2 regions of the Streptomyces sp. SUK 48 genome follow, and region 2 is predicted to be linked to the other one. Evidence: riboswitches for the same ligand, from Rfam matches in the RefSeq annotation. Region 2 holds a riboswitch; the other holds the start of a gene.
What was found. Region 2 has a riboswitch for S-adenosylmethionine ahead of thrC (threonine synthase). Riboswitches for the same ligand answer to the same signal wherever they lie in the genome.
Positions count from the first base shown of each region.

Region 1 (4,405 bases), 1.3 Mb from region 2:
GCGCTTCACCGAGGGTGCGATCCTGTCCATGCCGATCGTCGGCACGTACATCTCGTACTTCCTCTTCGGCGGTCAGTTCCCCGGCCACGACTTCGTCGCCCGGTTCTACTCGATCCACATCCTGCTGCTGCCGGGCATCATGCTCGGCCTGATGGTGGCGCACCTGATCCTGGTCTTCTACCACAAGCACACGCAGTTCGCGGGTCCGGGCAAGACCAACAACAACGTCGTCGGCATGCCGCTGCTGCCGGTCTACATGGCCAAGGCCGGAGGCTTCTTCTTCCTGGTCTTCGGTGTCATCGCGGCCATCGCCGCGGTCGCGCAGATCAACCCGATCTGGGCCATCGGCCCCTACCGGGTCGACCAGGTCTCCACCGGCGCCCAGCCCGACTGGTACATGGGCTTCGCCGAGGGTCTGATCCGCTTCATGCCGGGCTGGGAGATCAACTTCTGGGGCCACACCCTGGTCCTGGGCGTGTTCATCCCGCTGGTCCTCTTCGGTGTGGTGCTGGGCGCGATGGCGGCCTACCCGTTCATCGAGTCCTGGATCACCGGCGACAAGAGCGAGCACCACATCCTGGACCGCCCGCGCAACGCCCCGACCCGTACGGGTCTCGGTGTCGCCTGGGTGACGATGTACATGATCACGCTGGTCGGTGGTGGCAACGACCTGTGGGCCACCCACTTCCACCTGTCGATCAACGCCGTGACCTGGTTCGTGCGGATCTTCTTCTTCGTCGGTCCGGTCATCGCGTTCATCGCCACCAAGCGGATCTGCCTCGGCCTCCAGCGCCGCGACCGCGACAAGGTGCTGCACGGTCGCGAGACCGGCATCATCAAGCGGCTGCCGCACGGTGAGTTCATCGAGGTGCACGAGCCGCTCAGCCAGGAGCAGCTGCACACGCTCACCACGCACACGCAGTACGCGCCGGCCGAGATCGGCCCCGCGGTCGACGAGAACGGTGTCGAGCGCAAGGTGACGGCGTCCGAGAAGCTCCGGGCGAAGCTGTCCAACGCCTACTACGGCGAGGACAACCAGATCCCGAAGCCGACCTCCGAGGAGTACAAGGAGATCACGAGCGGCCACGGCCACCACTGATCCCCGCGTCGCCACGCCACAGAAGGGCCCCGTCCGCGAGCCGGACGGGGCCCTTCCCCGTGCCGGGGGGTCGATAAGGTGGGTACGGGTTCTCCCACCGAACCACCGAACCACCGAGCACGCCTGAGCACCACCGAGCACGACTTTTCCCTAGGAGCGGCTGATGAGCGCTGTGACCCCCGCTGGAGGCGACACCGCGGCGGCCCGCTCCTGGCCCGCCCTGTTGAACGGCCTGCTGACCGGCCAGAACCTGTCCGCGGACGACACCGCCTGGGCGATGGACCTGATCATGCGGGGCGAGGCGACCGACGCCCAGATCGCCGGGTTCATGGTGGCGCTGCGCGCCAAGGGCGAGACCGTCGAGGAGATCTCCGGTCTCGTGCGCACCATGTACGAGCACGCGAACGTGATCGAGGTGCCGGGCCCGGCCGTGGACATCGTCGGCACCGGCGGCGACGGCGCCAAGACGGTGAACATCTCCACCATGTCCTCGATCGTGGTCGCGGGCACCGGCGCCAAGGTCGTCAAGCACGGCAACCGCGCCGCCTCCTCAGCCTCCGGCTCCTCCGACGTCCTGGAGAAGCTGGGCATCAACCTCCAGCTGACCCCGAAGCGGGTCGCCGAGGTCGCCGAGGAGGCCGGCATCACCATCTGCTTCGCGGTGAAGTTCCACCCCTCGCTGCGCCATGTCGCCGCCGCTCGCGGCCAGTTGGGCATCCGTACGACCTTCAATGTGCTCGGCCCGCTGACCAACCCGGCGAAGGTGCGCGCCCAGGCGGTGGGCGTCGCCGATCCGCGGATGGCGCCCGTGGTGGCCGGGGTCTTCGCCGAGCGCGGCAACTCCGCGCTGGTCTTCCGCGGCGACGACGGCCTGGACGAGCTGACCGTCACCGCCACCTCCCGGGTGTGGGTGGTGCGCGACGGCAAGGTGTCCGAGGAGCTCTTCGACCCGCGGGACGTCGGCATCGAGCTGGTCCCCGTGGAGGCCCTGCGCGGCGCGGACGCGGCCTACAACGCGGAGGTGGCCCGCCGGGTGCTGGACGGCGAGCGGGGGGCCGTACGGGACGCGGTGCTGCTGAACTCGGCGGCGGCCCTCGTGGCCCTGGAGCCGGCCGACGCCCCGCTCACGGAGCAGCTGCGCGCGGGGATGGCGAGGGCGGCCGAGTCCATCGACTCGGGCGCGGCGAAGCGGACCCTGGAGCGCTGGGTGGCCGCCAGCAACGCCTGAGCGCTCTCGCCCGATAGTTGATCGTCCCGCGATCCGGACACGGGTTGCGGGGCATCGATCTTTTCGCGTACGTTCCCTGTCAGGTCATGAGTGACAGTCATGAGGCCCCGGCCGACTGTCCGGCAACCCTCCGTCCGTGGCGGGGTGCCCCGGGTGAGGACCAGGTCGTAGGCAGCGAGGTCTACGGCAAGCGCGGACCCCTCGGGCGCTGTTGACGGCGCCGGGCCAGGGGTCCTGGTCACCGCGAGGGAGCCTCCCGTGAGCAAGCGAATGCGTTAGGGCCGCCGAGCCCCGCCTCCGCGCACCCCTTTCACCTTTCTTCCGTACGCCTCCTTCGGCGTGCGTTCTCACGGGAGTCCCCCATGTCCGTCTCCACCGTTGCCGTCGACCCGTCGATTTCCACCCCGCTGCCCGTTCTGGGACGTGATGTCACCGTTCCGCTCGTCACCGGCGGCACCATCGCCTACGCGGCCCTCGACTACGCGGCCAGCGCCCCCGCCCTCCAGCGCGTCTGGGACGACGTCGCCGCCTACGCGCCGTACTACGGCAGCGTCCACCGGGGCGCCGGGTACCTCTCCCAGTTCTCCACCGACCTGTTCGAGAAGGCGCGCCGCACGGTCGCGGAGTTCCTCGGCTGCCGCGCCGACGACCAGGTGGTCTTCACCCGCTCGACCACGGACTCGCTGAACCTGCTGGCCCGGGCGGTCCCGGCCGGTTGCCAGGTCTTCGTCTTCGAGACCGAGCACCACGCCTCGCTGCTGCCCTGGCGGGACGACCAGGTCACCTACCTGGACGCGCCGCGCAGCCCGCGGGGGGCCGTCGAGACGCTGGAGCGGGCCCTCGCCGACCGGGACCCGTACGGCCCGGCCCTCGTCTGTGTCACCGGTGCCTCCAATGTCACCGGGGAGCTGTGGCCGGTGCGCGAGCTGGCCGCCGCCGCGCACGCCCACGGTGCCCGGATCGTCCTGGACGCCGCCCAGCTGGCCCCGCACCACCCGGTCTCCCTCGCCGGCCTGGACGTCGACTGGGTCGCCTTCTCCGGGCACAAGCTGTACGCCCCGTTCGGCGCGGGCGTGCTGGCCGGGCGCGCGGACTGGCTGCGGGACGCCGAGCCCTACCTCGCGGGCGGCGGCGCCAGCCGCACGGTCGCCCGGCGCGCGGACGGGGGAGTGGAGGTGGAGTGGCACGAGAGCGCCGCCCGGCACGAGGCGGGCTCCCCGAACGTCATCGGCGCCTACGCCGTCGCCTCCGCCTGCCAGGCCCTCACCGAGGCCGGCTGGGACGCGCTGGTCGCCCGCGAGCAGTACCTGATCGACCGGGTGCGCGCGGGCCTCGCCGAGATCCCGCAGGTCAGGGTGTTGTCCCTGTTCGGGGACGACGCCCCGCGGGTCGGCGTGCTCTCCTTCGTGGTGGACGGCTGGAACAGCTCCCACTTCGCGGCCGCGCTCTCCGCCGAGTACGGCATCGGCGTCCGCGACGGCCTCTTCTGCGCCCACCCGCTGCTGCGCACCCTGCTGGGCACCGCCCCCGAGACCCCCGCGGAGTGCGGCGCCCCGTCCCTGAACGCCATCCGCGCGAGCTTCGGCGCGGGCACCCCGGACGAGCATGTGGACCGCTTCGTCACGGCCGTGCGGCAGCTGGTGACCGAGGGTGCGAAGTGGACGTACCGTACGGAGGAGGGGCGCTGCGTGCCGGTGGCGTGACGGGGGCGGACGGCCGGCGGGGCGGCCTTCGGCGGACGGTCAGGAGTCCAGACCGATCGCGAACGCCGCCTCCAGGTCGTGCTGCGAGTACGTCCGGAACGCCACATGCGTGTCCGTCGCCTCGACACCGGGGATCTTGCTGATCCGGCCGGGGATCACATCGGCCAGGTCCTCGTGCTCCCGCACCCGCACCATGGCGATCAGGTCGTACGTACCGGTGACGGAGAAGACCTCGCTCACCGACTCCAGCGAGGCGATCTGCCCGGCGATCTCGGGAATCCGGTCCACGCTGGTCTTGATGAGGACGATCGCGGTGATCACGGCTGGTTCTCTCCCTCGGGGGCCGGTTCAGGTGCGCATTTCACTCTATCCCCA
Region 1 covers NZ_CP045740.1:5,917,949-5,922,353, forward strand. The annotation lists gene GHR20_RS26115 (cytochrome bc complex cytochrome b subunit) at 1-1,099, shown strand, start outside; gene trpD (anthranilate phosphoribosyltransferase) at 1,263-2,327, shown strand; SAM riboswitch class IV at 2,410-2,526, shown strand; gene GHR20_RS26125 (aminotransferase class V-fold PLP-dependent enzyme) at 2,690-4,030, shown strand; gene GHR20_RS26130 (Lrp/AsnC ligand binding domain-containing protein) at 4,070-4,351, opposite strand; gene GHR20_RS26135 (rhomboid family intramembrane serine protease) at 4,348-4,405, opposite strand, start outside.
Region 1: linked by a shared signal. The riboswitch ahead of GHR20_RS26125 (aminotransferase class V-fold PLP-dependent enzyme) and the one ahead of thrC (threonine synthase) in region 2 are both predicted to bind S-adenosylmethionine.

Region 2 (4,405 bases):
GATCATTCGGTCAGCAGCCGCCGGCCACCGCCGGGATGATGGAGACGCCCGCGCCGTCCGGGGTGGAGGTCGCGAGGCCCTGCTCGAAACGGACGTCGTCGTCGTTGACGTAGACGTTCACGAACCGGCGCAGCTTGCCCTGGTCGTCCAGGACGCGGGCGGCGATGCCGGTGTGGTTCTTCTCCAGGTTCTCGATGACCTCGCCGAGGGTCGTGCCCTCGGCGGCGACCTCGGCCTGTCCGCCGGTGTAGGTGCGCAGGATGGTGGGGATGCGAACGGTCACGCTCATGCGAGGCCAGCCTCTCGGAAGGAGTCCAGGTTCGGGCGGATGGTGGCGGTCAGGCCGGTGCCGGCCACCGCGTCGAGGGTCTTCAGGCCGTCGCCGGTGTTGAGGACGACGGTGGTCTTCGCCGGGTCGAGCGCCCCGCTCTCGATCAGCTTGCGGGTGACGCCGACGGTCACCCCGCCGGCCGTCTCGGCGAAGATGCCCTCGGTGCGGGCCAGCAGCTTGATCGCGTCCACCACCTGCTCGTCCGTCACGTCCTCCACCGCGCCGCCGGTGCGCCGGGCGATGTCCAGGACGTAGGGACCGTCGGCCGGGTTGCCGATGGCGAGGGACTTGGCGATGGTGTCCGGCTTCTGCGGCCGCACCACGTCGTGGCCCGCCTTGTAGGCGGTCGAGACCGGCGAGCAGCCCTCGGCCTGGGCGCCGAAGATCTTGTACGGCCGGTCCTCGACCAGACCGAGCTCGATCAGCTCCCGCAGCCCCTTGTCGATCTTGGTGAGCTGGGAGCCGGAGGCGATCGGGACCACGATCTGGTCGGGCAGCCGCCAGCCGAGCTGCTCGCAGATCTCGTACGCCAGGGTCTTGGAGCCCTCGGCGTAGTACGGCCGCAGGTTCACGTTGACGAAACCCCAGCCCTCGCCGGCCGGGTCGCCGATCAGCTCGGAGCAGAAGCGGTTCACGTCGTCGTAGTTGCCCTCGATGCCGACCAGCTCACCGCCGTAGACCGCGGCCATGACGACCTTGCCCTGCTCCAGGTCGTGCGGGATGAACACGCAGGAGCGCAGTCCGGCGCGGGCGGCGGCGGCGCCGACGGCGCCGGCCAGGTTGCCGGTGGAGGAGCAGGACAGGGTGGTGAAGCCGAAGGCGCGGGCCGCCTCCAGGGCCTGGGCGACGACCCGGTCCTTGAAGGAGTGGGTCGGGTTGCCGGAGTCGTCCTTGACGTACAGACCGCCGGTGACGCCGAGCTCGCGGGCCAGGTTGTCGGCCTTGACCAGCTTGGTCCAGCCGGGGTTGATGTTCGGCTTGTCCGCGACATCGGCCGGGACCGGCAGCAGCGGGGCGTAGCGCCAGATGTTGGCGGGGCCGTCCTCGATCCGCTTGCGCAGCTCTTCGGTGTCGTAGGCGGAGAAGTCGTAGGCGATCTCCAGCGGGCCGAAACACTCCTCGCAGGCGAAGACCGGGCCGAGCGGGACGCGGTGGCCGCATTCGCGGCAGCTGAGGGCGGCGGCGGGGCCGAGATCGACGGTGGAGGTACCGGAGGTGGCAACTGTCTGCACAGCCATGGGAGGCGAGGCCCTTTCTCCTCATCTTCCTCACGACGCACTTCGCCGTGAGACGGATTTGGCACCTTCCCTAGCCGGGAGCCTCGCCGCTTTGCGCACGAGAACCGACTGGAGGGTTGCCGGGGCTTCATCGGGCCGTGTCCCTCTGCCCCTCTGGATGAGCGGTATTCGATTGTGTCCGCAGTGCTGCGGTGTGTCCGCGCGCGACCCCCGACATGCGATGGTCATCGGCGTTGCTCAAGACTGTAACCGAAGGCCGGGAGAGTTGAGATAGTCGTCCGTACCGCGAGACGAGCCGCGAGACGAGCGTGAGGAGCCGGGGACCGTGCTGGAAGAAGTCGAGCGCTGGATGGGCAACCGTTCCTGGTCCGTGCGCGATCGGCCGTCGCACCAGGTCCTGGCGGCGAAAGCGCGCACCGGCCAGACCATCAGCGTGGTGCTGCCCGCGCTCGACGAGGAGGAGACCGTCGGCGAGATCGTCGCGGTGATCCGGCGCGATCTGATGGAGCGGGTGCCGCTCGTCGACGAGGTCCTCGTGATCGACTCCGGCTCCACCGACCGCACCTCCGAGGTCGCCGCCGCGGCGGGCGCGCGGGTGGTGCACCGGGACGCGATCCTGCCCCGGATACCCGCGGTGCCGGGCAAGGGCGAGGTGCTGTGGCGCTCGCTGCTCGTCGCCACCGGGGACATCATCTGCTTCATCGACGCGGACCTGCGGGAGTTCTCCTCCGACTTCGTCCTCGGCATCGTCGGACCGCTGCTCACCGAGCCGGACGTCCAGCTGGTCAAGGCGATGTACGACCGGCCGCTCGCCGGTACGGCGGGGCAGGGCGGCCGGGTCACCGAGCTGATGGCGCGTCCGCTGCTGAACATGCACTGGCCCCGGCTGGCGGGCTTCGTGCAGCCGCTGGGCGGGGAGTACGCGGCCCGGCGCTCGCTGCTCGAACAGCTGCCGTTCCCGGTCGGGTACGGGGTGGAGCTCGGCATGCTGGTGGACGCGCTGCACCTGGTGGGCCTGGACGCGCTGGCCCAGGTGGACGTGGGGGTGCGCAAGCACCGGCACCAGGACGGGCAGGCGCTCGGCCGGATGGCGGCGGCCATCTACCGCACGGCCCAGCTGCGGCTGGCCCGCGGCCATCTCGTGCGCCCCGCGCTCACCCAGTTCGAGCGGGGTGTCTCCGGCTTCGAGCCGCGGACGTACCGGGTGGACACCGAGGAGCGGCCGCCGATGACCGAGATCGCGGAGTACGCCCGGCGCCGGGTGGCGTGAAAGCGCAGGTGCGGCCCGGTGCGGCCGGGTTTTGGGCCGGTCCGCGGGTTTGAGTGTTCGGGAGCCGGGCTAGGTTCTGGACCATGGCTTCCACGCATGGTGCTGACGTGCTGGTCGCGTCCAATCGCGGCCCGGTTTCGTACGAGACGGGCGAGGACGGCTCGCTGCGCGCCAGGCGGGGCGGCGGCGGGCTGGTCTCGGGCCTGTCGGCGATCGGCCCGGAGACGAACGCGGTCTGGGTGTGCGCCGCGCTGGGCGACGGCGACCGCGAGGCCGTGCGCCGCGCCGAGGGCGGGCTGCTGCCCGAGGCGGACACCGGCGGTCAGCGGGTGCGGATGCTGGACATCGACCCGGAGGTCTTCGCCGACGCGTACAACGGGATCGCCAACTCGGTGCTCTGGTTCGTGCACCACATGCTGTACCAGACCCCGCTGGAGCCCGTCTTCGACGCGGAGTTCCGGCGGCGGTGGGGGGCGTACGAGGCGTACAACCGGGCGTTCGCCGAGGCGCTGGCCGAGGAGGCGGGCGAGGGCGCGGCGGTGCTGATCCAGGACTACCACCTGGCGCTCGCCCCGCGGATGCTCCGCAGGCTGCGGCCCGATCTGCGCATCGGCCACTTCTCGCACACGCCGTGGGCGCCGGCGGAGTACTTCCGGCTGCTGCCGGACGACATCGCGGCCCAGCTGCTGACCGGCATCCTCGGCGCGGACCGGGCGGCGTTCCTCACCCGGCGCTGGGCGGACGCGTTCACCGCGTGCTGCCACGCGGTGCTGGGGCCCGGCATCCCCGCCGGTACGCGGATCGGGGTGCACGGCCTGGGCGCGGACGCCGACTTCCTGCGCGAGCGGTCCCACCGGCCGGACGTGGACGAGCGGATGGCGGCGCTGCGCGCGGAGATCGGCGAGGGCCGCCGGACCATCGTCCGGGTGGACCGCACCGAGCTGTCCAAGAACATCGTGCGCGGGCTGCTGGCGTACCGGCACCTGCTGGACGAGCGCCCCGAGTGGCGGGAGAAGGTCGTGCACGTCGCGTTCGCGTACCCCTCCCGGCAGGACCTCGCCGTGTACCGGGACTACACCGCCGAGGTGCGCCGGGTCGCCGAGGAGATCAACTCGACGTACGGGACGCCGGGTTGGATTCCGGTGGTGCTGCATGTGAAGGACGACTTCGCCCGCTCGCTCGCCGCGTACCGGCTGGCCGACGTGGCGCTGGTCAACCCGATCCGGGACGGCATGAACCTGGTCGCCAAGGAGGTGCCGGTCGTCTCCGACGAGGGCTGCGCGCTGGTGCTCTCGCGGGAGGCGGGGGCGCACGAGGAGCTGGGCGAGGACGCGCTCACGGTCAACCCGTACGACATCACGGGCACGGCCGAGGCGCTGCACACGGCGCTGACCATGCCGGCCGAGGAGCGGGCCGGGCGTTCGAAGCGGCTGGCCGCGGCGGCCACGGCGCTGCCGCCGGCCCGGTGGTTCCTGGACCAGCTGCACGCCCTGGACGATCAGACCAGCTGAGCCGCCAGTGCGGTGAGGAGGCCCACGACGCCCTCGGGGCCGTCGACCACCAGGT
Region 2 covers NZ_CP045740.1:4,607,459-4,611,863, reverse strand. The annotation lists gene GHR20_RS20155 (MoaD/ThiS family protein) at 11-289, opposite strand; gene thrC (threonine synthase) at 286-1,569, opposite strand; SAM riboswitch class I at 1,588-1,733, opposite strand; gene GHR20_RS20145 (glucosyl-3-phosphoglycerate synthase) at 1,895-2,839, shown strand; gene GHR20_RS20140 (trehalose-6-phosphate synthase) at 2,923-4,350, shown strand; gene otsB (trehalose-phosphatase) at 4,338-4,405, opposite strand, start outside.